One region of the Paracoccus saliphilus genome, then DNA from elsewhere that is predicted to be linked to it. Evidence: riboswitches for the same ligand, from Rfam matches in the RefSeq annotation. Region 1 holds a riboswitch; each other region holds the start of a gene.
What was found. Region 1 has a riboswitch for thiamine pyrophosphate ahead of thiC (phosphomethylpyrimidine synthase ThiC). Riboswitches for the same ligand answer to the same signal wherever they lie in the genome.
Positions count from the first base shown of each region.

Region 2: it holds a riboswitch for thiamine pyrophosphate, as region 1 does, so the genes downstream of both, JHX88_RS00800 (thiamine ABC transporter substrate-binding protein) here and thiC (phosphomethylpyrimidine synthase ThiC) in region 1, are expected to answer to the same signal.
Region 3: it holds a riboswitch for thiamine pyrophosphate, as region 1 does, so the genes downstream of both, thiD (bifunctional hydroxymethylpyrimidine kinase/phosphomethylpyrimidine kinase) here and thiC (phosphomethylpyrimidine synthase ThiC) in region 1, are expected to answer to the same signal.

Region 1 is NZ_CP067140.1:3,894,144-3,903,919, reverse strand. Features, by position in the region: gene JHX88_RS18690 (arsenate reductase/protein-tyrosine-phosphatase family protein) at 1-254, shown strand, start outside; gene JHX88_RS18685 (ArsJ-associated glyceraldehyde-3-phosphate dehydrogenase) at 251-1,252, shown strand; gene arsJ (organoarsenical effux MFS transporter ArsJ) at 1,318-2,526, shown strand; gene glnA (type I glutamate--ammonia ligase) at 2,787-4,193, opposite strand; gene JHX88_RS18670 (P-II family nitrogen regulator) at 4,266-4,604, opposite strand; gene JHX88_RS18665 (bifunctional ADP-dependent NAD(P)H-hydrate dehydratase/NAD(P)H-hydrate epimerase) at 4,760-6,394, shown strand; gene JHX88_RS18660 (alkene reductase) at 6,513-7,580, opposite strand; TPP riboswitch at 7,723-7,846, shown strand; gene thiC (phosphomethylpyrimidine synthase ThiC) at 7,944-9,767, shown strand.
Region 2 is NZ_CP067140.1:170,148-179,923, reverse strand. Features, by position in the region: gene JHX88_RS00815 (ribokinase) at 1-631, shown strand, start outside; gene aroC (chorismate synthase) at 692-1,792, opposite strand; gene mutS (DNA mismatch repair protein MutS) at 1,789-4,425, opposite strand; TPP riboswitch at 4,527-4,627, shown strand; gene JHX88_RS00800 (thiamine ABC transporter substrate-binding protein) at 4,659-5,642, shown strand; gene JHX88_RS00795 (thiamine/thiamine pyrophosphate ABC transporter permease ThiP) at 5,618-7,162, shown strand; gene JHX88_RS00790 (thiamine ABC transporter ATP-binding protein) at 7,155-7,847, shown strand; gene JHX88_RS00785 (transglycosylase SLT domain-containing protein) at 7,870-8,451, opposite strand; gene glpK (glycerol kinase GlpK) at 8,522-9,776, opposite strand, start outside.
Region 3 is NZ_CP067140.1:1,286,972-1,296,747, forward strand. Features, by position in the region: gene JHX88_RS06060 (hypothetical protein) at 357-863, opposite strand; gene JHX88_RS06065 (SufE family protein) at 978-1,388, shown strand; gene mnmA (tRNA 2-thiouridine(34) synthase MnmA) at 1,360-2,532, opposite strand; gene sciP (CtrA inhibitor SciP) at 2,687-2,953, shown strand; gene ctrA (response regulator transcription factor CtrA) at 3,054-3,764, shown strand; gene ligA (NAD-dependent DNA ligase LigA) at 3,945-6,140, shown strand; gene recG (ATP-dependent DNA helicase RecG) at 6,116-8,236, shown strand; TPP riboswitch at 8,366-8,456, shown strand; gene thiD (bifunctional hydroxymethylpyrimidine kinase/phosphomethylpyrimidine kinase) at 8,498-9,292, shown strand.

The DNA of each region.
Region 1 (9,776 bases):
TCACCGTCTGCGACCGTGCCGCGAACGAGGAATGCCCGGCATGGGCAGGCCAGCCGATCAGTGCGCATTGGGGCATGCCCGATCCGGTGAAGGCAGAGGGGACCGAGGCAGAGAAGAGGCTGGCCTTCCAGCAGGCCTATGCCGGTTTACGCAACCGTATCCTCGCCTTTACCGCCTTGCCGCTGGACAGCCTTGATCGCATTTCGCTGCAACATCGCGTGGACGACATCGCCCGCGACCTGGAGGCACAATGACCGTCACCTATGCGCTGAACGGGCTTGGCCGGATCGGCAAGCTGGCGCTGCGGCCACTGCTGGAAAGCGGGGCAGAGATCGCCTGGATCAACGATGCGACAGGCGATCCCGAGATGCACGCCCATCTGCTGGAATTCGACAGTGTGCATGGCCGCTGGCCCGCCGAGTTCAGCCACGATGCGAAGAGTATCAGCGTCAATGGCACCCGCCTGCCGGTGCATAACGTGAAGCGCATCGAGGATTTGCCATTGGGTGGGGTCGATGTGGTGATCGATTGCACCGGGGTGTTCAAGAGCGAGGCGAAACTCGCCCCCTATTTCGCCGCCGGGGTGAAGAAGGTGATTGTCAGCGCGCCGGTCAAGGATGGGCCGGTCGCAAATATCGTGTATGGCGTCAATCACGCGACCTACGACCCCGCCCGGCATGACATCGTCACGGCGGCAAGCTGCACGACGAACTGCCTGGCCCCGGTGGTCAAGGTCATCCATGAGGGGCTGGGTATCCGCCACGGCTCGATCACCACGATCCATGATGTGACCAATACACAAACCATCGTGGACCGCCCGGCCAAGGATCTACGGCGTGCCCGCTCGGCGTTGAATTCGTTGATCCCGACCACGACCGGCTCGGCCACGGCGATCACGCTGATCTATCCCGAGCTCAAGGGGCGGTTGAACGGTCATGCGGTGCGGGTGCCGCTGCTCAACGCTTCGCTGACCGATTGCGTGTTCGAGGTGGCCCGCGAGACCAGCGCCGAAGAGGTCAACGCGATGTTGCGCGCCGCCGCCGAGGGGCCGCTGCAAGGCATCCTTGGCTTCGAGGACCGCCCGCTGGTCTCGGCCGATTACGTGAATGACACAAGGTCGAGCATCGTGGACGGGCCGTCGACGATGGTTGTCGCGGGGACGCAGGTCAAGATTTACGCGTGGTATGACAACGAGATGGGCTATGCCCATAGGCTGGTCGATGTCGCGCGCATGGTCGGGGCGTCGCTGTGAGTGCCGCAGCCCGGCCCGAGGGGCTTACCGCCTATATCACCGTGACCGCCGCCTATTGGGCCTTCATGCTGACCGATGGCGCCCTGCGGATGCTGGTGCTGCTGCATTTCCATACGCTCGGTTTCTCGCCGGTGCAGCTGGCCTATCTGTTTCTGCTTTATGAGTTGGCGGGCATCGTCACGAACCTGTCGGCGGGCTGGATCGCCGCGCGTTTCGGCCTGACCTCGACGCTTTATGCAGGTCTCGGCATTCAGGTGCTGGCGCTTCTGGCGCTGGCGGCGCTCGATCCGGGCTGGAGCCTTTGGGCCTCGGTTATCTATGTCATGGCGGTGCAGGGTGCGTCGGGCGTCGCCAAGGACCTGTCCAAGATGAGCGCGAAAAGCGCTGTCAAGCTGCTTGCCCCCTCGGGCGAGGGCGGGCTGTTTCGGTGGGTGGCGCTGCTGACCGGCTCCAAGAACGCGGTGAAGGGGGCGGGCTTCCTGCTTGGGGCGGTGCTGCTAGCCGTTCTGGGCTTCGTGCCCGCGATCCTGGCGATGGCTGCCGTGCTGGCGTTGATCCTGCTGGCGGTGCTGCTGAAGATGCCGGCGGGGCTGCCGCAGGGCAGGAAAGGCGCGAAGTTCCGCGAAGTGTTTTCCAAGGACCGGAACATCAACCGCCTGTCGGCAGCGCGGTTGTTCCTGTTCGGTGCCCGCGATGTGTGGTTCGTCGTCGGCATCCCGATCTATTTCTACGCGGTGCTGTCCGACGGGTCGGAAGAGGGCAACCGCGCCGCCTTCTTCATGATCGGCACATTCATGGCAGTCTGGACGATCCTTTACGGGGCGGTGCAGGCGGCTGCGCCGCGCATGCTCGGGGCCGCAAAACGCCCGGAGGCGGAATTGATCCGGGAAGCCCGGCGTTGGGCCGGGTTCCTGTTCGTCGTCCCGGCGGCTTTGGCCGTGCTGATCTGGAGCGTGGGCGCACCGGGTGCGGGACTGACCGCCGCGATCGTGATCGGCCTGCTGGTCTTTGGGGCCATCTTCGCGGTCAATTCCTCGCTGCATTCCTACCTGATCCTTGCCTTCTCGACCTCCGGGCGGGTGACGATGGATGTGGGGTTTTACTACATGGCCAATGCCTCTGGCCGGTTGCTGGGCACGCTGTTGTCGGGGCTCAGCTATCAGCTTGGGGGGCTGGCGCTTTGCCTTGCAACTGCTGCCGCGCTGATTGCCCTCAGTTGGGTGGGGGCAGGGCGGTTGCAGCCGGCCTGCTCTGCCGGGCATGGTGGCACCTGACCTCGGCGCCGGAATGGTAAAAACCGCTGGGGTTGCGAAAAAACGCCGTATAGCGCTCGCTGCCGGTGTACGCCCTGTGTACGCCCGGTGCACAGCTTGTGCAGGCGAAATCCCAGCAATTTCTGGCCTGAACCGCGTCCCGCGGCCAGCTGTTGCACCACGCAACGCACGCAGCCGTTGCCCGTGCGATGCAACGCATCACGGAATGCAAAAAGGCGCCTCCGGGGAGGCGCCTTTTCCTTTAATCCGTCCGCGCCGGATCAGACCGAGTAGTAAAGCTGATACTCGACCGGGTGAGGCGTGTGCTCGTAGGCATAGACCTCTTCCCATTTCAGTTCCATGTAGCCTTCCAGCTGATCGCGGGTAAAGACATCGCCCGCCAGCAGGAAGTCCATATCCTTCTCCAACTCTTCCAGCGCTTCGCGCAGGCTGCCGCAAACGGTTGGAATCTCGGCCAGTTCTTCCGGCGGCAGATCGTACAGATCCTTGTCCGAGGCCGAACCCGGATCGATCTTGTTCTTGATCCCGTCCAGCCCGGCCATCAGCAGGGCGGCAAAGCACAGATAGGGGTTCGCCGCCGGGTCGGGGAAGCGGGCCTCGACGCGCTTGGCCTTGGGGCTTTCCGTCCACGGAATCCGCACGCAGCCGGAACGGTTGCGGGCCGAATAGGCGCGCAGGACCGGTGCCTCGAAGCCCGGGATCAGCCGCTTGTAGCTGTTGGTCGAGGGGTTGGTCAGCGCGTTCAGCGCCTTGGCATGTTTTAGGATGCCGCCGATGAAATACAGCGCCTCTTGGCTGAGATCGGCGTATTTGTCGCCTGCGAACAACGGCTTGCCGTCCTTCCAGATCGACATGTTGACATGCATCCCCGAGCCGTTGTCGCCCTTCATGGGCTTGGGCATGAAGGTGGCCGACTTGCCATAGGCGGCAGCGACATTGTGGATGACATATTTGTATTTCTGCAGGTTGTCCGCCTGTTCTGTCAGCGAACCGAAGATCAACCCGAGCTCGTGCTGCGCCGAGGCGACCTCGTGGTGGTGCTTGTCCACCTTCATGCCCATGCGCTTCATCGTGGACAGCATCTCGCCGCGGATATCCTGGCAGGCATCGACCGGGTTGACCGGGAAATAGCCGCCCTTGTGTCCGGCGCGATGGCCCTGGTTGCCCATCTCGTATTCGGAATCGGTGTTCCAGGCGGCGTCAACGGCGTCGATCTCATAGGCCACTTTTTGCGGTGTGACCGAGTAACGCACGTCGTCGAACAGGAAGAACTCGGCTTCCGGGCCGAAATAGGCGGCATCGCCGATGCCCGAGGATTTCAGGTAAGCTTCTGCTTTCACGGCTGTTCCGCGGGGGTCGCGGCTATAGGGCTCACCCGTGTCCGGCTCTGCCACGTTGCAATGCACGCAAAGCGTCTTTTCGGCATAGAACGGATCGATATAGGCCGAGGCGGTATCCGGGATCAGTTTCATGTCGGACTGGTCGATCGATTTCCAGCCGGCGATCGAGCTGCCGTCGAACATGAAGCCTTCCTCGAAGAAGTCCTCATCCACCAGATCCTTGTCCAGCGTCACATGCTGAAGCTTGCCCTTGGGGTCGGTGAAACGGACATCGACATAAGCGACGTCTTCGTCCTCGATCAGCTTCAAAACCTCTTTGATCTGCATCTCTTCCCTTTCTTCGTAGATGCGGCCCGGCAGTCATCACGGCCGGGCGCAGATATCAGTCGTGGGTTATCCTTAAACTGCGTCGTCGCCGGTTTCGCCAGTCCGGATACGGATGGCCTGTTCGACGGGCAACACGAAAATCTTGCCGTCGCCGATCTTCTCGGTGCGCGCGGCATCCACGATGGCGTCGATGGCCGATTCGACCTGATCGTCGGGCAGCACCATCTCGATTTTCACCTTGGGCAGAAAATCAACGACATATTCAGCGCCGCGATAAAGTTCCGTGTGGCCCTTCTGACGCCCGAAGCCCTTGACTTCGGTGACCGACAGCCCCTGCACGCCCACTTCCTGCAGCGCCTCTTTCACGTCGTCCAGTTTGAACGGCTTGATGATCGCCTCGATCTTTTTCATCGCTATTGATCCTTCCTCGCGGCTTGCCTGAAGCCTGATTGGCGGGTTTCATGGCGCGGGTAAATGCGGCACGCTCAGGATCGGGCAGCAGAAACCGCGCTCTGGGCTTGTATGGCTATTTTTTAGGCATAATGCCCTCAATATAGGCAGATGCGATGCTATTTGGCACTGAAATTCTCACCACCGCCCAAATGCGCGCCATCGAATCCGCCGCCATGGAGAGCGGCGAAGTGACCGGGTTGACGCTGATGGAGCGGGCAGGCGCGGCTGTGGCAGGACAGATTCGCCTGCGCTGGCCCAAGCCGGGAAGCGCGACGATCCTGTGCGGGCCGGGCAATAATGGCGGCGACGGTTATGTGATCGCCCGGCTGCTGGCGCAAGCGGGTTGGCATTTGCATGTCCTGGGGGTGGATAATATTCCGGGCCCGGATGCTGCCGAGATGAAACGCCGCTGGAAACGGATCGGCCCCATCGCGCCGCTGACCGAAGGCGAACTGCGGCGGATTCCCGACAGCGATATTTGTATCGACGCGATTTTCGGCACCGGCCTGACCCGTCCACCAGAGGGCGAGATTGCGGCGGTCCTGCGTCGCCTCGGCCAGATGACGGCCAATGGCGATGGGCGCCCGCGTCTTGTCACCGTCGATTGTCCCTCGGGCCTCTGCATGGATAGCGGGGTCTGGTTGCATTCCGGCCTGGGGGATGATGCGGACCCGATGCCGCTGAACGCCACTTTGACGGTCGCCTTCGACAGCCCCAAGCCCGGACATCTCCTGCAGCGGGGCCCCGCTGCCTGTGGCAAGCTGGTAATCGCAGATATCGGATTGCGGCATTGGCGCGAAAGGCAAGTGGATCAGGCGGCGAATGCGAGGCGTTCGCCCATGCTTGGCGCCATCTGGCCGGAGTTTCCCGTCCGGGACAGCCGCATGGGCGATTTCAGCACGCGCGCCCGGATTGCCTTGGGCAAGGGGGGTTCTGCGGGACATCCCGCCGGGCACAAATACAGCCATGGGCATGCGCTGGTGGTGGCTGGTCCTGCAGGGCATGGCGGAGCGGCGAGGCTGGCCGCGCGGGCTGCGCTGCGTGGCGGGGCCGGTTTGGTGACGCTCTGCCCGCCCTCCGCCGCCATGGCGGAACATGCGGGACCGCCCGACGCGCTGATGCGGCGCAAATTGGACGATGCCGGGCAGGTGCGGGCGATGCTGACGGATCCGCGCGTTGCCGGGCTCTGCCTTGGTCCCGGCTGTGGTGTGGACCGAGCGGCAAGCTTGCTGCCGGTCGTGCTGGATCACGCCCGACCCTGCGTGCTGGATGCCGACGCGCTGACGGCGTTGGCACAGGCGCCGCATTGGCCGGAGGGGCTTTCGGATAACTGCGTTCTGACGCCCCATGCCGGAGAATTCGCACGGCTCTTTCCCGATCTCGCCGGACGGCTGGCCGAGACGCCCCGGCGCGGCCCCGCCTTTTCCCGCGTCGACGCATTGCGCGAGGCGGCGAGGCGCTGCGGTGCGGTCGTGCTTCTGAAAGGCCCCGACACGGTGATCGCCGCGCCCGACGGGCAGGCATATATCCATTCGGCCAGTGATGTACCATGGCTGGCCACGGCAGGGACGGGCGATGTCCTCGCCGGATTGATCGTCGGATTCCTGGCGCGCGGGATCGCGGCATTCGAAGCAGCCGCGCTTGGTGTCGCGATCCACGCCAAGGCTGCCCGACGCTTTGGCCCCGGTCTGATTGCCGACGATCTGCCCGAACAATTGCCCTTTCTGTTCCGGGAACTTGGACTCTAGGCCGGGGCAGATTTCGCCTGATTTCTGGTCGGCCCATGCACCGATCACGGTTTCCGGCATAGAGGTAATCTTAATGCCCGACTGCGCCCACCGGGGTGGCAGGCGCAGGAGGCGGTTCTTACTCTGCGGCGATCGATTCCGCGACCGGGTAATCGGTATAGCCTTCCGCTCCGCCGGCATAGAAGCTGTCCGGCCTCGCCTCGTTCAGCGTCAGGCCCTTGCGAAACCGCTCGGACAGGTCGGGCGTCGTGATGAAGTCGCGCCCGAAGGCGGCGGCGTCGGCATGACCCTCTGCCAACAATTGCGAGGCGCTTTCACGGGTCAGGCCTTCATTGGCGATGACCACGCCGCCGAAAGCCTGCTTGATCTTGGGCAGAAGGCTGTCTTCGGCGATCCGCTCTCGCAGGGCGAGGAATGCCACGCCGCGAGCCGCCATGTCGCGGGCGACTTGCGTGAACAGGGCGGCGGGATCGCTGTCGCCCAGGTCATGACTGTCCCCACGTGGCGCCAGATGCACGCCCACGCGCTTCGCGCCCCAGACATCGATCACCGCATCGGTGATCTCGTTCAGCAGTCGCACCCGGTTCTCGATCGAACCACCATAGCGGTCGCTCCGTTTGTTGCTGCGATCCTGCAGGAACTGGTCGATGAGGTAGCCATTGGCGGCATGGATTTCGACCCCATCGAAACCGGCGCGTTTGGCGTTCTCGGCGCCCTGGCGATAGGCCTCGACGATGCCAGGGATTTCATCGGTTTCCAGCGCACGTGGCGTCACATAGGCGGTTTTCGGACGCACCAGGCTGACATGGCCCGCGGGCTGGATGGCACTTGGCGCGACGGGAAGCTCTCCGTCCAGGAACATCGGATGAGAGATGCGTCCGACATGCCAGAGCTGCAGGAAAATCGTCCCGCCCGCCTCGTGCACTGCGCTGGTGACAGCCTTCCAGCCCTCGACCTGTTCTTCGTTCCAGATGCCGGGCGTGTCGGCATAGCCGACGCCCATCGGGGTGACGCTGGTTGCCTCGGACAGGATCAGTCCGGCTCCGGCACGCTGGCGGTAATATTCGGCCATCAGCGCATTGGGGACACGTTTGGCACCGGCACGGCTGCGGGTCAGCGGGGCCATGATGACGCGGTTCCTCAGGCGCAGCGGGCCCAGTTGCAACGGATCGAAAAGGGAAGCCATCGAACGTCCTTTCATCGTGACGAAATGCTTTGCCGATATGAACTGTGCCCGCCGGGAAGGGCTTTCAACGTGCTGCTGCGCATATCCGCTTCCCGCGTCGCGCAAAGCCGCGCTTGACAAGTCCTGTCGTGTTTGTGACGTTGCGTCACGTCAGGGGAGTCCCGCCCGAGGGACTGAGAGGCTGATTGGTGACGCGAGTCACGGTGCAGCGACCCTTTGAACCTGACCCAGTTGATACTGGCGTAGGAAGACCGAAGGGCATCCGCTCTTTGGGCCGTGGCGGCCCCGCAAGGACCGCAGTTCGGTCGCTTTCTGCCTCAACCATCATTCTGGGTCTTTTCGAGTGATGCTTGAGGAGACGCCATGAATAAGCACAGCCAGCCCGCCGCACCTGAAATCACCACCGGACCTCTGCCCGCCTCGCGCAAGGCCTGGCATCCGGGAGAGATGCATCCCGATATCCGCGTGCCGATGCGCGAGATCGAGCTGCACCCCTCGGCCATGGAGCCGCCGATGAGTGTATATGACAGCTCGGGGCCCTATACCGATCCGCAGGCGGTGATCGATATCGCCAAGGGATTGCCGCGCCTGCGCGAGGACTGGATCACCGGACGCGGGGATGTCGAGCGTTACGATGGCCGCGTGGTCAAGCCCGAGGATAACGGCTTTGCCACGGGTGAGCGGCTGGTGCCGGGATTCCCGCTGCGGCATGAACCGCTCAGGGCGAAAAGCGGGGCGGTGACGCAGATGGCCTATGCCCGCGCCGGTATCGTTACGCCAGAGATGGAATTCGTCGCCATCCGTGAGAACCTTGGCCGGAAAGCGGCGAAGGAAAAGCTGGTCCGCGACGGAAATGACTGGGGCGCAGCCATTCCCGATCACGTCACGCCGGAATTCGTGCGGCAGGAAATAGCCTCGGGCCGCGCAATCATCCCCGCCAATATCAACCATCCCGAGATCGAGCCGATGGCCATCGGCCGCAACTTCTTGGTCAAGATCAACGCCAATATCGGCAATTCGGCGGTCACCTCCTCGATGGAGGAAGAGGTCGAGAAGATGGTCTGGGCGATCCGTTGGGGCGCCGATACGGTCATGGACCTGTCTACTGGGCGCAACATCCACAATATCCGCGACTGGATCATCCGCAACAGCCCTGTGCCGATCGGCACCGTGCCGATCTATCAGGCGCTGGAGAAGGTGAACGGGGTGGCCGAGGACCTGTCATGGGAGGTGTTCCGTGACACGCTGATTGAGCAGGCCGAGCAGGGGGTGGATTATTTCACCATCCATGCCGGTGTGCGGCTGCCCTTCATCCACCTGACTGCCGAGCGGGTGACGGGGATCGTCAGCCGTGGCGGCTCGATCATGGCGAAATGGTGCCTGCATCACCACCGCGAGTCATTCCTGTATGAGCATTTCGACGAGATCTGCGACATCATGCGCGCCTATGATGTCAGCTTCAGCCTTGGCGACGGGTTGCGCCCCGGCTCTATCGCGGATGCCAATGACGCAGCGCAATTCGCCGAGCTGGAAACCCTGGGCGAGTTGACGCAGATCGCGTGGGAAAAAGACTGCCAGGTCATGATCGAGGGCCCCGGCCATGTGCCGATGCACAAGATCAAGGAGAACATGGACAAGCAGCTGACCCATTGCGGCGAGGCGCCTTTCTACACGCTTGGGCCGCTGACGACGGACATCGCGCCGGGATATGACCATATCACCAGCGCCATCGGTGCGGCGATGATCGGTTGGTTCGGCACGGCGATGCTGTGCTATGTCACACCCAAGGAGCATCTGGGCCTGCCTGACCGTGATGACGTGAAGACCGGCGTGATTACCTACAAGATTGCCGCCCATGCCGCCGATCTGGCCAAGGGCCACCCGGCGGCCAAGCTGCGCGACGATGCGCTGTCCCGCGCCCGGTTCGAGTTCCGGTGGGAGGATCAGTTCAACCTTTCGCTCGATCCCGATACCGCGCGTGACTTCCACGACCAGACCCTGCCGAAAGAGGCCCATAAGGTGGCGCATTTCTGTTCGATGTGCGGGCCGAAATTCTGCTCGATGAAGATCAGCCATGACATCCGCGCCGATGCGCGCGCCAAGGGCATGGAAGAAATGGCCGGGAAATATCGCGAGGGCGGTGATCTCTACATGCCGGTCGAAGACGTCGAGAAGGTCGAGGGATGACTCTTTCCT
Region 2 (9,776 bases), 650 kb from region 1:
GTCGGACAATGTGACCGGCCACGCCATCATCCTGTTGGATTCTGCCGCCGAAAACTCGATCATCATTCATCCCGGTGCGAATCGCGCGTTGGAAACCTCTGCCCTGGAGAAGGCGCTGCGGCCTATCGCTCGCGAAGACACGCTGTTGATCCAGAACGAAACCAATTGTCAGATTGCCGCCGCACGAATCGCCCGAGCCACCGGAGCACGGGTGATCTATTCCGCTGCGCCTTTCGATCTCGACGCGCTGCGCGATGTCATGGCCCATGTCTCGATCCTTGCCATGAATGCGGGCGAGGCAGAGCAGCTTTTTGCGGCTGTGCCCGGAGATCTGCCGGTACAGGGGCTGCTGATCACGCGTGGAGCCGAAGGGGTCGAATATCGCGACCTGGAAGGTGATCGAGTATATCGCCATCCAGCATTTCCTGTCGATCCAATTGATACGACCGGCGCAGGAGACACATTCGCAGGCTATTTCGCGGCAGCACTGGATCGTGGCGATGCGATCCCTGACGCTCTACGATTGGCTTCGGCCGCAGCTGCGTTGAAAGTCACCCGCAAGGGGGCCGGCGATGCGATCCCTTCACTCGACGAGGTGCGGGATTTCCTGTCGGATCAGCCAAGCGCCTGAATCCCGTTGGCGCCCCTCCCCGGCGTGATTGAGCCGGAAAGAAGCACAGGAACAAAGCGGTCAGCCGATCTCGCCGCGAACACCCCCGGTTTGAGCCCGGTCCATGAGCAGATGATCCAGGATGACGCAGGCCGCCATGGCTTCGGCAACTGGCACGGCACGGATACCCACGCAAGGATCGTGGCGGCCCTTGGTGATCAATTCGATCTCTTCGCCGTGCTGATTGATCGTGCGCCGGGGCGTTGTGATGGAACTTGTCGGTTTGACCGAGAAACGCAGCACGATATCCTGCCCGGTTGAGATCCCGCCAAGGATTCCACCCGCGTGATTTGACAGGAAGAACGGCCCGTCATTGCCCATTCGAATCTCGTCGGCATTATCGGTGCCGGTCAGGCCCGCCGCGCCCATGCCCTCACCGATTTCGACGCCTTTCACCGCATTGATCGACATCATGGCGGCCGCCAGGTCGGTATCCAGCTTGGCATAGACCGGCGCGCCAAGGCCGGGCGGGCAACCTTCGATGAGGATTTCAACGGCAGCGCCGACGCTGTTCTGATCTTTCCGCACCCCATCGAGATAATCCGACCATTTCGTCACGGCACTCGCGTCGGGCAGAAAGAACGGGTTGTCAGGGATCACGTCCGGATCGAAATTGCCGCGGTTCAACCGCATTTCGCCCATCTGCACCATATAGCCAGTGATCCTCAGGTCCGGCAGCAGATGCGCCAGAACCGCCTGCGCGATCCCTCCGGCCGCGACCCGCGCCGCCGTTTCCCGCGCGCTGGAACGACCACCGCCGCGATAATCCCGCACCCCGTATTTCAGGTGATAGGTGATATCGGCGTGACCGGGGCGGAAACTGCTGGCGATCTCTCCATAATCCTTTGATCTTTGGTCAGTATTTTCGATCATCAGCTGGATCGGGGTCCCGGTCGTGCTCCCCTCGAACACGCCCGAGAGGATGCGGACCTGATCGGCCTCCTTGCGCTGCGTTGTGTGTTTCGAGGTGCCGGGCCGACGACGGTCCAGGAATTTCTGGATGAAACCCTCGTCCAGAGGCACACCCGGCGGCACGCCGTCAACAGTCGCGCCAAGCGCGGGACCGTGGCTTTCGCCCCAGGTGGTGAACCGGAATTCGCGGCCGAATGTGTTGTAGCTCATGGCAAATCTCCGGTCAGGGCCTTGAGTTCATAGATCAGATCCAGCGCATCGCGCGGTGACAAGCTGTCGGGATGTACATCCTTCAACCGCCCGTCCAGCGGCGATTCCCTGACCTTAACAGATACCGGGGCCGGAGGCGCGGCGCGAAATAGCGGCAAATCGTCGATCAGGGCGGCCGGACGCGCAGCGCCTTCGCGTTCGCCCGTTTCCAGCGCGTCCAGCACTTCGCGCGCGCGCTCCACGACACTGGCGGGCAACCCGGCCAAACGCGCCACCTGCACGCCATAGCTGCGATCGGCGGCGCCTTTGCGAACCTCGTGGAGAAAGATCACGTCGCCCTCCCACTCTCGAACCGCGACGGTGGCATTCTCGACCCCGTCGAGCTTGGCGGTCAGTGCAGTCATCTCGTGATAATGGGTGGCGAACAACGCGCGGCAGCGGTTGACCTCGTGCATATGCTCCATCACCGCCCATGCGATGGACAGCCCGTCCCATGTCGCCGTCCCGCGCCCGATCTCGTCAAGAATGACAAGCGCATGATCGTCGGCCTGATTGAGGATCGCCGCCGTTTCGACCATCTCGACCATGAAGGTCGAGCGCCCCCGCGCCAGATCGTCGGCGGCGCCCACCCGGCTGAACAACTGGCTGACCATGCCGATATGGGCCTGCCGGGCGGGCACGAAACCCCCGGCCTGCGCCAGCACCGCAATCAGCGCGTTCTGCCGCAGAAAGGTCGATTTCCCTGCCATGTTCGGTCCGGTCAGCAACCAGATCGCCGGGGTATCACCAGCCGTGAGCACACAGTCATTCGCGACAAAGCTTTCTGATTTTCGCTTCAGCGCCCTTTCGACGACCGGATGCCTTCCACCTTCGATGACAAAGGCGCGGCTGTCATCGACGCGGGGGCGGGTCCAACCCTCACCTGCCGCGATATCGGCGAAGGCGCCGGCAAGGTCGATTTCGGCCAATGCGCGGGCCGCCTGTCCGATCTGCGCCGCCCGATCCAGCACAGCGCTGCGCAGCTGTGTGAAAATCTCGCGTTCGATCTCCAGCGCACGATCACGGGCGTTGAGGATACGGGTTTCCAACTCGCTCAGCTCCACCGTGGTAAAGCGGATCTGGTTCGCGGTAGTCTGGCGGTGAATGAATGTCTCGGACAAGGGAGGCTTCATCATCTTCTCGGCATGGGTCGCCGTGGTTTCGATGAAGTAGCCCAGCACATTGTTATGTTTGATCTTCAGGCTTTGAACCCCGGCCTTCGCCGCATAATCGGCCTGCATCGAGGCGATTACGCCGCGCCCTTCGTCGCGCAGTTTGCGGGTTTGGTCCAGATCCTCGTCGTAACCGGGTGCAACAAAGCCTCCGTCGCGGGCCAGCAGAGGAGGTTCGGCCACCAGAGCGTTATCCAACAGGTCGATCAACTCGTCATGACCGATCAGGTCGCGGGCCGCATCGGACAGAACTTGCGCGGCATCCTCTGGCAAGCGTTCGGCAATCGCCGCCCCTTGCGTCAGCCCGGCCCGAATCGCCGCCAGATCGCGCGGCCCGCTACGTTCCAATGCCAGCCGGGAGAGCGCCCGGTCCATATCGGGGACCCGAGCCAACGCCTCGCGCAGATCAGCCGAGAGGCGAGCATCGTCCACAAGCTGCGCCACCGCGTCCTGCCGCGCATGGATCAGTGCCAGATCGCGGGACGGGGCACTGATACGACGCTCCAGCAGCCGCGCACCTGCGGCGGTCACGGTGCGATCGATGGCGGCCAGCAAAGAGCCCTCGCGCCCACCCGACAGCGCCTGCGTCAGTTCAAGATTGCGCCTCGTCGCAGCGTCGATCTGCATTGCCCCGCCCGCCCTTTCGCGGGTCGGATGGCGCAGTAGCGGCAATTTCCCCTTCTGCGTCATCTCCAGGTAGTCGACAATCGCACCCATCGCCGACAACTCGGCGCGGGAGAAACTGCCGAACCCGTCCAGCGTTTCCACCCCGTAGAGCGCACAGAGCCGCCGAGCACCCGCTGTGCTGTCGAATGCGCTGGCATGCAGATCGGTCAGCGCCGCCCCGGCCTCGGCGGCCAAGTCCTCGAGCCCGGCCTCGTCGGCCGCAAGCAATTCACGCGGAGCCAGTCGTGCCAATTCCGGGGACAGGCGCGGCAAGGGGCATTCCATCACCTGGAATGCGCCAGTCGAGATATCGACCCATGCCAATGCCCCCTCCTCCCGAACCTGCGCAAAGGCGGCAAGGAAATTGTGACGCCGCGCTTCCAGCAGGGATTCCTCGGTCAGCGTGCCCGGCGTGACGAGCCGTACGACATCCCGCGCAACGACCGATTTGCTACCGCGCTTCTTGGCCTCAGCCGGGTCCTCCATCTGTTCGGCGATGGCGACACGAAATCCCTTGCGGATCAGTGTCAGCAGATAGCTTTCAGCGGCATGAACTGGCACGCCACACATCGGGATCGGCTCTCCCTGATGGGTGCCGCGCTTGGTCAGGGCAATGTCGAGCGCCGCGGCGGCCTGCACGGCGTCCTCGAAGAACATCTCGTAGAAATCGCCCATGCGATAAAACAGCAGCGCGCCCGGATTCGCATCTCGGATCGCCAGATATTGTGCCATCATCGGGGTGGGCTGATCGCTCATGCCGGTCCTTCTCTTCCCTCGTGGCGATGTTTCTAGCCGTCCGCGCCAGCATTGGAAACCTCGCTTTCACCTTGCGAAGTGTCACAGCTGCACTATGCTGCGCGGATACCTCGGGGGGCCCGTTCGGGCTGAGACGCGTGATCGCGGACCCGTTGAACCTGATCCGGTTGACCCCGGCGGAGGGAAGGTTTCGCTGCCCTTTCTTTCGACACCGCAAAAGAGGAGGCTCGGCGATGAAAATCCGGATGATTGCCGCGGCACTGCTGGCTGCCACACCGGCATTTGCCCAGGACAAGCCCGTGCTGACCGTCTATGCCGGCGATTACATCGCCAGCGAATGGGGGCCGGGACCCAAGATCGAAAAGGGTTTCGAAGCTTTCTGCGACTGTGACCTGGAATTCGTCACCGGCGACATCCTGCCCCGTATCCTGATGGAAGGCGAAGGCACCGATGCCGATATCGTCTTTGGCCTGAACACCGATGTGACGGCCCGCGCCCGCACCTCGGGCCTGTTCGCGCCGCATGGTCAGGATATCTCGGACCTGTCACTGCCGGTGGAATGGAGCGATGAGATCTTCCTGCCCTATAACTGGGGCGAGACGGCCTTCGTCTATGACGAGACGCGGCTGGAGAACCCGCCCGCCAGCTTCGACGAATTGCTGAACGCGCCTGACGATCTGAAGATCGTCATCCAGGACCCGCGCGCCTCGATCTCCGGCCTCGCCCTGCTGTTGTGGGTCAAGTCGGTCTATGGCGACGACACCCCCGAGGCGTGGGCCAAACTGGCCCCAAAGGTCCTGACCGTGACAAAGGGCTGGTCGGAATCCTACGGCATGTTCACCGATGGAGAGGCAGACATGGTGCTGTCCTACACAACCTCGCCCGCCTATCATATCGAGGCAGAAGGCGACACGACCAAACATGCCGCGATCTTTCCCGAGGGGCATTACTTCATGGCCGAGCTTGCCGCGCAGGTAAAATCGACCGATCAACCCGAACTGGCGCAAGAATTCATGGATTGGATTCTGACGCCAGAATTCCAACGGACGATCCCGCTGGCCAACTGGTCGATGCCTGCCAAGTTGCCGCGGGAAGAATGGCCCGAGGTCATGCGCGACCTGCCCCGCCCCGAAAAAACCCTGTTCTACAATGAGGACGAGGCCGAAGCCCTTCGCAAACCGGCTCTGGATGAATGGCTGCGGGCATTCTCGCAATAAAGCGCGACCCCGGCGGTGTGCTGATTGCCACCGCCCTGGCAGCGCTGATCCTGGGCACGCTGGCGGCGGTGGCGTGGCAGGCGCGCGGATTGTCGGGACTGGGAATATGGGATTGGCGCGCCGTGCGGTTCACGGTCTGGCAGGCGGTGCTATCCGCCGCCTTGTCCGCCATACTGGCAATCCCGGTGGCACGCGCGCTGGCGAGGCGGCGCTTTCCCGGAAAGGCGGCGCTGGTCACGTTGCTGGGCGCGCCCTTCATCCTGCCGGTGATCGTGGCGATCATGGGGTTGATCTCGGTCTTTGGGCGTAACGGCGCGATCAATGACGGGTTGCGCCTTCTGGGCCTGCCAGAGATGAGCATTTATGGTTGGCAGGGCGTCATCCTTGCCCATGTCTTCTTCAACTTGCCGCTCTCGGTGCGGCTGATCCTGCAGGGGTGGCAGGCAATCCCGGCCGAGCGGTTCCGCCTGGCTGAAAGCCTTGCCTTTACGCCTGCGGATATCGCCCGGCATCTGGAACGCCCGATGCTCCGTTCGGTCCTGCCAGGAGTGTGGCTGGCAGTGTTCCTGGTCTGCCTGACCTCGTTCACCGTTGCCCTTGCGCTTGGTGGCGGGCCATCGGCCACCACGGTCGAACTGGCTATCTATCAGGCTTTTCGTTTCGATTTCGATCTGGGCCGGGCGGCGATGCTGGGGCTGGTGCAAATCGGGCTAAGCCTTGCTGCGATGACATTGGCCCGCTGGATCACGATCCCCGCCGCTTTCGGCGCGGGGCTGCACGAAACGCAGGGTCCACGGGGGCCGCAGGGCTGGCGTCGGGGGACGGACATGCTTGCGATCCTGCTGGCATCGTCATTCCTGCTATGGCCCATCCTGTCGGTTACCGCGTCGGGATTGCCGCGTATCCCTATGCTGCCCGCCGATGTCTGGGCTGCCGCCACACGTTCGGCCGTGATGGCAGTCAGTTCGGCGCTTCTTGCACTACTGCTATGCCTGACATTGGCGCTGGCCATCGCGCGCGGCAATGCACACTGGATCGAGATGGCGGGGATGCTGCCCATCGTCGCCTCGCCGCTCGTGCTGGGCACCGGGCTGTTCATCCTGCTGCGCGGGTGGTTGTCGACCGACGCGATGGCCCTGCCGGTTACGGTCGCGATCAACGCGATCATGGCCCTGCCCTTTGGCCTGCGCGCCCTGATCCCCGCCGCCCAAGCCTTGCGGGACGATTACGGGCGCCTTGCGGATTCGCTCGAGATGCGGGGGCTGGCCCGGCTGCGCCATCTGACGCTGCCGCGCCTCGCACGTCCGCTCGGCTTTGCCGGAGGTCTGGCAGCGGCATTGGCGATGGGCGATCTGGGTGTGATCACGCTTTTTGCCACCGATCAGCCAACCCTGCCACTAAAGCTTTACCAACTGATGAACTCCTATCGCATGGCCGATGCCTCTGCCTGCGCGGTGTTGTTGATGGTCATCAGCTTTGCGCTGTTCTGGCTGTTCGATCGGGGAGGCCGTCTTGCTTGAATTGAACGACATAACGGTCACTCTCGGCGAATTCACCTTGCAAGCAGATCTGTCAGTTCCACCTGCTTCGCGCATGGCAGTTATCGGGGCGTCCGGTTCAGGGAAATCCACGCTCCTGTCTCTGATCGGCGGATTCCTGGCACCGGATCGGGGAAAGCTCCTCTGGAACGGTCAAGACATTACCGCTCTGCCCCCCGGCCAGCGTCCGGTATCCTTTCTGTTCCAGGATCAAAACCTGTTTCCGCATCTGACCGTCGCTCAAAATATCGGCCTGGGGATGCGCTCTGATCTGCGATTGAACGCCGATCAGAAGGCGCGCATCAGCCGGGCACTGTCAGAGGTCGGATTGGCGGGTACGGAGAAACGCCGCCCTGCCGACCTGTCGGGGGGCCAGCAAGGCCGTGTGGCACTGGCCCGCGTTCTGCTGCGGGCTCGCCCCCTGTTACTGCTCGATGAACCGTTCGCGGCCCTTGGGCCTGCGCTCAAGGCCGATATGCTGGAACTGGTCGCACGTATTGCCAATGAAACAGCGGCAACCGTACTCATGGTCACGCATGATCCCCAGGATGCGCGCAGCTTTGCCCCGCAGACGATCCTGATCGAGGATGGCACCGCATGCGCGCCGACACCGACAAAACCGTTGCTTGACAATCCACCGCCTGGACTGCGCGCATATCTGGGTTAACCCGGTTTCATCGCTGTCGTAATCACGCCCGTCCACAAGAGGACAACTGCGCACGATAGGTCTGTGCCCGACTGCCCACCTTGTTCGCCACCCCCATCAACCAGGATTTCGACCGGTATGAACCGCGAGCATAACCGCCACGTCCCTCATGATATGCCAGATATTGCGAGGTCGCATCCCATTTCGAGATACCCAACCTCTTGTAGGAGCCATCCATGTACCAGCCCATGAAATCGGTGGCGTCATCGATATCGTTGCGCCGCGCCCGCCTGTTTCCGGTTTTCTGCTGATACTCCTCCCAGGTCCCGTCCAAGGCCTGCGAATAACCGTAAGCACTGCTTTGGCGACCAACGGGGATCACGCCCAGCAGATATTTGTGAGGTGTCCGTGCATCACCGATGAACTTGGATTCCTGATGTATCGTCGCCATCTGCACATGGACGGGCACCCCCCATCGCCGTTCGGTCTTTTTCATCGCGCGGAGGTAGGCCGGACGTTCTGCCACGATTGCGCATGCATTATCGAGGTTGCGTGGCGCCTTGTAGTTGCCGCCCCCGCATGAGGCGACAAGCGCGACGATCGCGAGTTTCAGAAACCTGTTCATCACTGCCCTCTTGTCGTTTTCCCGCAATAATACGTGAAAACACGCCGAGGTGAAATCACAAAGCCGGAAGTCAGACGGACATGACAGCCGCGACAGCACGCTGCCAAGCGGAATATCGCTGCTGGCGAAGGGATTCGTCCATTTTCGGCTCGAACCGTCGATCCAGGCGCCAAGCCTTGGCATATTCGTCCGGGCCGGGGCACAGACCGGCGCGGAAACCCGCCAGCCAGGCTGCTCCTTGCGCGGTGGTTTCAGTATTCTCGGGTCGATCCACCGGCGCGCCAAGAATATCTGCCAGGAACTGCATTGCCGGCTCGCTGGCGGTCATTCCGCCATCAACCCGCAGGACAGCATCGCCAGCCTCTGTCCAGTCGGCGCGCATCGCCTGCCACAGATCGCGAGTCTGAAAACCCACGCTTTCCAGCGCGGCCCGTGCGAATTCTGCCGGGCCGGTATTCCGCGTCAGTCCAAAGATCGCTCCGCGCGCCTGCGGGTTCCAATGCGGCGCGCCCAGCCCGGTGAAGGCGGGCACCATGATGATCTGCTGACTGTCATCGGCGCGTTCCGACAGAGCCTGCGTCTCGCTCGCTTCGCGGATCAGCATCAACCCGTCGCGCAGCCATTGCACCACCGCCCCGGCAATGAAGATGCTACCCTCCAGCGCATAGACCGGCTTACCGTCCAGTTGATAGGCGATGGTGGTCAACAGCCGGTTCTCGGAAGTCACCGCCTGATCGCCGGTGTTCAACAGCGCAAAGCAGCCTGTGCCATAGGTCGATTTCATCATGCCCGGAGCAAAACAGGCCTGCCCGACGGTTGCCGCCTGCTGATCGCCCGCCACGCCAAGGATCGGAATTTCGCGCCCGAACAGATCGGCGCGGGTGGTCCCGAATTCCGCCGCAGAATCGCGAACCTCCGGCAACATCGCGCGCGGCACGCCGAACAGCCGGCACATCTCGTCCGACCATTCGCCCTTGCGAATGTCATAAAGCAGGGTGCGCGAGGCATTCGTCGCGTCCGTGACATGCGATTGCCCACCGGTCAGCTTCCAGATCAGGAAACTGTCCACGGTGCCGAACGCCAGTTCTCCTGCTTCGGCTCGCGCCCGGGCTCCCTCTACCTCATCCAGTATCCAGGCGATCTTGGTCGCGCTGAAATAGGGGTCCAACAGCAACCCGGTCACTGTCCTGACCACCTCTTCGCAGCCTTCATCCTTCAACCGTTGACAGAGATCCGCAGTCCGCCGGTCCTGCCAGACGATGGCGCGATGGATAGGCTGCCCGGTCTTGCGGTCCCAGATCAGGACCGTTTCACGCTGATTGGTA
Region 3 (9,776 bases), 1.8 Mb from region 1:
AGTCCAGAACCGTTGTGTGGCGTGATCCTGAGCCTCTTCGATGATTCGATCCAGGCTTCGAATAACTCTCTCTGCAAGCCGCGAAAAGTCGATCTCGATGACCTAGCCTTGCGGGCACCGGTCAGACCGGCAAGCAGATCGGCGATCTCCTCGTTCAACTTGCCGATAAAGCCCCGCTTATCCAGCCCCTTACTATCGGGGGGTATCCACTCAGTGTGGAGTAACACCAGCTCTTCTACCAGATTCGGGCCCGTCGTGACGCAGGTTCAAGGCCGGTGCACTAAACCACACTGCCCCACCCCCGAGGCATGCTCGATTATCTTGCCGCGTGGGCAGGCGCAATCTCTCGGCGCAACTCAGCGGCGCAATGTGACCACGTTCGAGGCTCCGGCAATCTCGACCCGGGTCACGCCGGCAAGCTGCGTATTCGACAAGGACAATGCTGCCGTGATAGAATCGACAGCCGGATTGGTGGGGAGCCGGGCCGCTTCGTCCGTTGGAGGCGGTGGAACCGCCACGAAACGCAGCCGCAGCACGCCATCGGGGTCGGGCGATATGCGTCCGCGCGGCTGTGGGCGCAGGGTGACAAGTTCGGCATCGTGATAACCCTTGGTCGGAGCGATGCCCGTGACCACGAGCAGACGCCCTTCGTTCAGTGGCTCCCACCTTGCCGACAGGATCTGGGGGATGCCGGCGCGGCGATCGCCCGCAGCTTCATAGCCGCCTTCGGGGGCAAGCGTAGTGGCTTGGTCTCTGCTGCCGCCTCCCCAGCCAAGCGGGTTCCAGCCGCTGTCGCTGAATCGGCCGCCACAGCCGGACAGCAGCAGCGCAGAGATCAGCAGAGGTGCGGTCAGTTTCGTCATTTGGCTTCCCCCGAAGGTTTTGCCCGATTGTTAGGGGAAAGTGACGCGTCGTTAAAGCCTCTTTGACCTTCGCCCCCGCCCGCGTTAATCCGTCATCGAAAAAAGGAGCCCCCAATGGCCAGTCCCGCATTCGAAGACATCGCTGACACTTTCGACTTCCTGGATGACTGGGAGGAGCGCTACCGGCATGTGATCGAGCTGGGTAAGGCCATGCCCCCGATGGAACCGGCGCTGCAGGTGCCCGCGACGAAGGTCGAGGGTTGCGCCAGCCAGGTCTGGATCATGCCGCGGATCGAGGATGGGCGCTTCGATTTCATGGGCGATAGCGATGCGATGATCGTGCGCGGGCTGATCGCGATCCTGCATGCGCTCTATTCCGGCCTGACCGTGGCAGAGGTGGGGCAGGTGGATGCGCAGGCCGAACTGGCGCGGCTTGGACTGGACGAGCATCTGTCATCGCAGCGCTCGAACGGTTTGCGCGCCATGGTGGTGCGGATCAGGCAGCTCGCTGCCGCCGCAGCGTGATCCAGCCACCGCCCAGCACGCGGGTGCCGTCGGTTTCATAGAACACGCAGGCCTGGCCGGGGCTGACACCTTCCTCGGCATCCAGCAATTCGACCTCGGCACGGCCATTTTCCAATGGGCGCAGGATCGCCGGGCGCGGAGGCCGGGTCGAGCGGATGCGGACCGAGCAGGGGATCTCGCCCGTGAATGGCTGATCGCCCAGCCAGTTGACTTCGGAGACCGGAACGATGGTCGTGGCCAGCTCGGATTTCGGGCCGACGATCACTTGCCGGGTTTCGGGATCGAGGCGGACGACATAGAGCGGTTCGCCCAATCCACCGATGCCCAGCCCGCGGCGCTGGCCGACCGTGTAATGGATCACGCCGCGATGTTGGGCCAGCACGTTACCCTCCATATCCACGATTTCGCCCGGATCGGCGGCGCCGGGGCGCAGCTTTTCGATCACGCTCGCATAATCGCCATTCGGCACGAAGCAGATATCCTGGCTGTCGGGCTTGTCGGCAACCGACAGGCCGTATTCGGTGGCCAGCGCCCGGGTTTCTGCCTTGCTGACCAGATGGCCGAGCGGAAAGCGCAGGTAATCCAGCTGCTCTTGCGTGGTCGAGAACAGGAAATAGCTTTGATCGCGGGCCGGATCGGCGGCCATGTGCAGTTCGGCCCGCCCGGCACCGGGTTTGCGCTGGATATAATGTCCGGTCGCCATGCAATCGGCATCCAGGTCGCGCGCGGTTTCCAGCAGGTCGCGGAACTTCACCCGCTCGTTGCAGCGGATGCAGGGCACCGGGGTCGCCCCGGCCAGGTAGGCATCGGCGAATTCGTCGATGACCGATTCGCGGAACTTGTTCTCGTAATCCAGAACGTAATGCGGAAAGCCCATCCGCTCGGCCACCCGGCGGGCATCGTGAATATCCTGCCCGGCACAGCAGGCGCCTTTCTTGGCCAGCGCCGCGCCGTGATCGTAAAGCTGCAGCGTGACCCCGATCACGTCATAACCCTCTGATTTCAGCTTGGCAGCCACGACCGAACTGTCGACGCCGCCCGACATCGCCACCACCACGCGCGTCTGCGCGGGCGGTTTGGCAAAGCCGAGGCTGTTCAATTCGGCATCGCGCGCCGGGGCGCGATCGGGGGCAAGAAAGATCATGGATGGGCTCCGGGCCAAGTGGCCATCATCGATTTACGTAGAAATATAGGCAAATGCCAAGCATTCTCAACCCGAACAATGCATCGGGCTAACCCGGAATTAAGCTTTTTGTGACCAGAATTCCCTGACTTTATCAAGAACAGGGAACAGAGTCGTGACGAAGAAAGACCGCCCTCTGACCGCGACCTTGCCGGATGGGACGATCCTGACGGTTGCGGATTTGCCGCCACCTTCGACCCGTTGGGTTGCATCTCGCAAGGAAACTGTCGTGAATGCAGTCGCTTACGAGTTGATCTCACGCGAAGAGGCACTGGAGCGATACGGCCTCTCCGAGGAGGAGTTCGATAGCTGGTGCCGTGCGATGATCGAGCACGGACCTGCTGCATTGAAGGTGACGTTACTGCAGCGTTACAGAAAATAGTGGATCTCGGAGGAAACAACTTTAAGGTGCATTAAGATTCCTTAAATACAATCTGAAGTAACCTTACCGGAATCATAGATCGACCAGGACCACGGATGTCATGAGAATTTTGCTAGTAGAAGATGACCCCAGCACCGCCCGCGCCATCGAACTGATGCTGGTTTCCGCCAGTTACAATGTTTTCGTCACCGATATGGGTGAGGAAGGCATCGATCTGGCAAAGCTTTACGATTACGATCTGATCCTCCTGGATCTGGACCTGCCCGACATGAATGGCATGGAGGTCGTGCGGAATATCCGCCTCGCCCGGATCGATACGCCGATCCTCATCCTGACCGGCTCGGATGACATGGAAGACAGGCTGCGCGGTTTCGGCTTCGGGGCTGACGATTACATGACCAAGCCCTTTAACCGCGAGGAGTTGCAGGCCCGTATCCGCGCCATCGTGCGCCGTTCGCAGGGGCATAGTCAGGCGATCATCCAGATCGGCGAGATCACGGTGAACCTTGATGCCCGCGCGGTCGAGGTGCGGGGCAGGCCGGTTAATCTGACCGGCAAGGAATACCAGATCGTCGAGCTTCTGGCGATGCGCAAGGGCACCACGCTGACCAAGGAGATGTTCCTCAACCATCTCTATGGGGGCATGGACGAACCCGAGTTGAAAATCATCGATGTCTTCATCTGCAAGCTACGCAAGAAGCTGTTCGAGGCGCTTGGCTATGACAGCCCGATCGAAACGGTCTGGGGGCGCGGCTATGTGATGCGTGACCCGGCTCCCGTGGAAGAGAGGAAGGTAGCCGTCGGAGGCTGATCTCGCGGACCGCCGCGAACGATGCTGCCCGCGTTGGCGGGCGGTGTCGTCGTCTCTCCTCTTGCCAGCCGCGAATATTGCTGCTTCCACTCTGGGCGACGGCCCCTGCTGCGTCGTATAAGGGGCCGGCATCGCCCGGCCCGGGCGATGCGGCAAGATGGCATGACGGAACGGATCGGAATGGCGGAACGACAGTTGGATGATGAGGCTCCGGGCGGCGGCGCGGTGCAGGTAAGCGAGTTGACGGCGCAGCAGGCCGCTGACGAGATCGCCAATCTTTCGGCACGCCTCACGCAGGCGAACGAGGATTACCACGGCAGGGACAAGCCGCAGATCTCCGATGCGGATTACGACGCGCTGAAACTCCGCCTCTCGGCGCTGGAGGAAGCCTTTCCCGATCTGCGCGCTGCCGACAGCCCGACTGGCAAGGTAGGCGCCGCCCCGGCCGAGGGTTTCGGCAAGGTCACCCATTCGCAACGGATGATGTCTCTGGGAAATGCCTTCAATGAAGAGGATGTGCAGGATTTCGTGACCCGAATCCGCAGCTTCCTGAACCTGCCTGAGGATGCGCCACTGGCGTTCACCGCCGAGCCCAAGATCGACGGGCTGTCGCTGTCGCTACGCTACGAGGATGGCGAATTGGTGCAGGCGGCCACGCGCGGCGACGGCACGGTCGGCGAGAATGTCACCGCCAATGCCCGCACCATCGCCGATATTCCCCAGAAGCTGAAGGCCGACGCTCCCGGCATCGTCGAGATCCGGGGCGAAGTTTACATGTCGCATGACGATTTCGCCCGCCTCAATGCCGGGGATACGGGGCGCGTCTTTGCCAATCCACGCAATGCCGCCGCAGGCTCGCTGCGCCAACTTGATCCCAAGATCACCGCCAGCCGCCCGCTGAAATTTTTTGCCTATAGCTGGGGCGAACTGACCGCGCCGCTGGCCGAAACCCAGATGGGCGCGGTCGAACGGCTGGCCGAGTTGGGTTTCACGACCAATCCGCTCACCCGGCTCTGCCACGACGCTGCCGGGATGATCGCGGTCTGGGCCGAGATCGAACAGCAGCGCGCCACGCTTGGCTATGACATCGACGGGGTGGTCTACAAGGTCAATGACCTGGGCTACCAGGCCCGGCTCGGCTTCCGCTCGACCACGCCGCGTTGGGCGATCGCGCATAAATTCCCCGCCGAGACCGCCTGGACCCGCCTTGACCGGATCGAGATCCAGGTTGGCCGCACCGGCGCCCTGTCCCCGGTCGCGCGGCTGGAGCCGGTGACGGTGGGCGGGGTCGTCGTCTCGAACGCGACGCTGCATAACGAGGATTACATTGCCGGTCGCGACAATGCCGGCAACCTGATCCGTGAGGGCCGCGATATCCGCGAGGGCGATTGGGTCAAGGTCTACCGCGCGGGCGACGTGATTCCCAAGATCGCCGATGTGGACCTTTCGCGGCGCATCAGCGACATGCCCTACCAGTTCCCGACACATTGCCCCGAATGCGGCTCGGAGGCGATCCGCGAACCGGGCGATTCCGTGCGCCGCTGTTCGGGCGGCCTGATATGCCCGGCGCAGGCCATCGAGAAACTGAAGCATTTCGTCAGTCGCTCGGCCTTCGATATCGAGGGGCTGGGGGCAAAGCAGATCGAGATGTTCTTTGCCGATGACGCCCTGCCGATCCGCGAGCCCGCCGATATCTTCACCCTGGCCGAGCGCGACGCGGCGAACCTGCCCAAGCTGAGGAACCGCGACGGTTTCGGCGCGCGATCCACCGAGAAACTCTTCGCCGCGATCGAGGAAAAGCGACGTATCCCCTTGGCGCGTTTCCTTTTTGCCCTGGGCATCCGGCATCTGGGCGAAGTGGCGGGGACGACCCTGGCCCGGCATTTCGGCACATGGGAGGCGCTGATCGCCACCATCGACGGCGCAGCGGCAGAACCCGCCTTCACCGCCGAGGACGACAAGGCCCGCCGCGCCGTGCTGGAAGACAGCCCCAACTGGGCCGAGTTGACCGGCATCGACGGGATCGGCGCGGTGCTGGTGCAATCGCTGGTCACCACCTTCACGCAACCGCGCGAGCGTGAAAGCATCGACCGCTTGACCTCGATGCTGACCATCCTGCCTGCCGAAACCCCGGCATCCGCGCAAACCGAGATCAGTGGCAAGACGCTGGTCTTCACAGGCACGTTGGAGCGCATGACCCGCGCCGAGGCCAAGGCGCGGGCCGAGGCGATGGGGGCCAAGGTCGCGGGCTCGGTCAGTGCCAAGACCGATCTGCTGATCGCCGGGCCCGGCGCGGGATCAAAGGCCAAGAAGGCCGCCGACCTGGGCGTGGGTATCATCGACGAGGATGAATGGATGCGGATCGCCGGGCAATGAGCGGGGCGAAGGGCAGACCCCCGTCGCTGTTTCCGCTGTTTGCGGAGATCGACACCTTGCCGGGGATCGGGCCCAAGGGCCGGGACGCGCTGGCGCAGATGGGGATAGAGCGTCCGCGCGACCTGGTCATGACCCTTCCGACCGGTGGCATCACCCGCCGCCAGATCGACCGGATCTCCGATGCACGGCCGCCTGAAATCGTCACCATCGCGGTCACTGTGACCCGGCATTTCCCGCCCGCTTCTCGCGGCCGCCCATGGCGCGTGCACTGCACCGATGCGCATGGCGGCGATTTGACGCTGGTCTTCTTTCACCCCCGCCGCGACTGGATCGAAAGCCAGCTTCCCACCGATGCGCGCCGGATCGTCAGCGGCAAGCTGGAACTGTTCGACGGTCTCGCCCAGATCGTCCATCCCGACCATATGCTGCGCGAGGGCGAGGCATTGCCCGCCGCGTTCGAGCCGGTCTATCCGCTGTCACAGGGCCTGACCCAACGGATGATGTCCAAGGCCGTGACTGCCGCGATGGAACGCATGCCCGAGGTCGAGGAATGGATCGATCCGCAGCTTCTGAAAGATCGCGGCTGGCCCGGCTTCACTGATGCGTTGCAACAGGCCCACGCGCCCGAATCGCCGCGGGACCTGTCGCCCGACAGCCCGGCGCGGGCGCGGCTGGCCTATGATGAATTTCTCGCCCACCAGATGACGCTGGCGCTGGTGCGGCGCGAGAAACGGCGGTTGAGGGGCAGGCCGACGCAGGGCGATGGTCGCTTGCGTCAGGCGGTGCTGGCCAGCCTGCCCTGGCCGCCGACCGGGGCTCAGACTCGTGCGGTCGAAGAAATCTCTGCCGATTTGGCCAGCGACCGGCGCATGAACCGGCTGCTGCAGGGCGATGTCGGCTCGGGCAAGACGCTGGTCGCGATGCTGTCGGCGCTGGTTGCGGTCGAGGCAGGGGGGCAGGCGGTGTTGATGGCCCCGACCGAGCTTCTCGCCCGCCAGCATGCCCGTGCGCTTGAGCCGCTGGCGCGGGCGGCGGGCGTTCGGCTGGCCGCGCTGACCGGTCGCGACAAGGGCGAGATGCGGGCGCAGCTGCTCGAAGACCTCGCGCAGGGCCGCGTCGATATCCTTGTCGGCACCCATGCGGTGTTCCAGAAGGATGTGCATTTTTACGATCTGCGCCTTGCCATCATCGACGAACAACACCGTTTCGGCGTCGCGCAGCGGCTGGAACTGTCGGCCAAGGGCGACGTGCCCCCCGACATGCTGATCATGACCGCGACGCCGATCCCCCGCTCGCTGGCGCTGACGCAATATGGCGATCTCGACCTGTCGGTGCTGGACGAGAAACCGCCGGGGCGGCAGCCGATTACGACCGTGATGATCTCGGACCAGCGGCTGGACGAGGTGACTGCGCGCCTGCATGCCGTACTTGAACAGGGGGCGCGGGCCTATTGGGTCTGCCCGCTGGTCGATGAAAGCGAACTCAGCGACCTGACTGCCGCCGAGGCGCGGTTCCAGTCGCTGCGGGCGCAGTTCGGCGAGGATGTGCGGCTGATCCATGGTCAGATGCCCGCCGATCAGCGCGACGCCGCCATGGCGGATTTCGCATCGGGCCGGGCGCGGATTCTTGTCGCGACCACGGTGATCGAGGTCGGCGTGGATGTGCCTGAAGCCACGATCATGGTGATCGAGCGGGCCGAGAGCTTTGGCCTCGCCCAGCTTCACCAGCTTCGCGGGCGGGTCGGGCGCGGGCAGGGGGCCTCGACCTGCCTGCTGATGTATCACCCGCCCCTGGGCGAGACCGGCGCCCGCCGGCTGACCACGCTGCGCGATACCGAGGACGGGTTCCGCATCGCCGAGGTGGATCTGGAGATGCGCGGCGCGGGCGACGTGATCGGCACTGCGCAATCGGGACTGCCGCGCTTTCATATCGGCGATCTGGAGCATCAGCCCGCGTTGATGGCCGTGGCCCGGCAAGATGCCCGCGCATTGTTGGAACGCGATCCGGCGCTGGATTCGGCGCGGGGGCGAGCAGTGCGTTTCCTGATGTGGCTGATGCAGCAGGATCAGGCGATCCGACTGATTTCCGTGGGGTGAGTCCGGCTTCATTGCGTCCCGCGATGGCTGGGGCTCTGCCCCAGACCCCGGGATATTTGCATGAAGAAGAAATGGGACGAGCCCGGCACAATCCCGAAGGTTGCGCCCATGGCCCGGATCTGGTCTTGTGAGCCGTGACGGGGGCGCCCATCCGGGCTGAGATGCACCCTTTGAACCTGAACCAGATCATGCTGGCGGAGGAAGTCGCGTTGCCGTCATGGCCTTCACATGTCGCCCGCGTGCCGCGCCGGGGGAGGCAAGATGATTCCGAATATTCTGTCGATCGCGGGCTCCGATCCTTCGGGCGGGGCGGGAATCCAGGCCGATCTCAAGGCGATTTCGGCCAATGGCGGCTATGGCATGGCCGCGATCACTGCCCTGACCGTGCAGAACACGCAGGGCGTCAGCGCGGTTCAGATGGTGCCGCCGGATTTCGTGGCGGCGCAGATCGGGGCGGTTTTCGACGATATCCGCGTCGATGCCGTCAAGATCGGCATGCTGGGGGATGCGGCGGTGATCGCTGCCGTGGCGCGGGCGCTGGAGGGGCGGGGTTGTCCCATCGTGCTGGACCCGGTGATGGTTGCCAAGGGTGGCGACCGGCTGCTGGCGGTCGATGCAGTTGCGGCACTGCGCGAGTTGCTGATCCCGCGCGCCACGATCATCACCCCGAACCTGCCCGAGGCCGCCGATCTGCTTGGATGCGCCGAAGCGCGGGATCGCGCGGGGATGGAGGCGCAGGCAAGTGCTTTGATGGACCTGGGGCCGCAGGCGGTCCTGCTGAAGGGTGGGCATCTGGGAGGGGCCGACTCGCCGGATCTGTTGGTTAGCGCGAATCGGATACAGTGGTTGGAGAGCGCGCGCCACGCGACTCGCAACAGCCATGGAACAGGATGCACGCTGTCTTCGGCACTGGCCACGCAGCTGGCCTTGTCGGAGGAGGTTGGACAAGCCGTGGAAGCCGCAAAATCATATGTTTACAGGGCATTGATTGCCGCTGACCGGCTTCGGGTCGGGCAGGGACACGGCCCCCTGGATCATTTCTGGGCGCTTCGATAATTCAAAATGTTCTCATAAAGTTCTTTACAGGCGGGTGCGGATATGAGAACAAAGCAGCAACACGAAGGAGTTGCCATCATGAACCGCGAATTCGTTTCCGATCTGCTCGGCGTTGCCGCATTGTCCGTGACCACCATCGTCATTCTCTGGCTGCCAGCCATCCTGCAAGCCTGACCTACTGCCCCGCGTTGCATCATCGGCGCCGCGCCTGTGCGCCGTCACTGTCTCCCTGCACGCGCAACTTGACCGGCCCCATCGCGGGCCGGTTTTTTCTTTGCCGAGATCGATTGCACTGGCGTCACGCAAAGGTGAAGACGGCAGGGAAGCGTGCGTTGCCTGTGTACGGGTTGTGTACGCCCTGTGCATATCTGGTGTACCGGTTGTGCAGCCCGAAATCCGGCATTTACTATGTCAGGCGGCGGCCGCCGTTGCACATGACAACGGGGCGCAACGCTCGTAACCGTTGCGTGGTGTTTTCCGAATG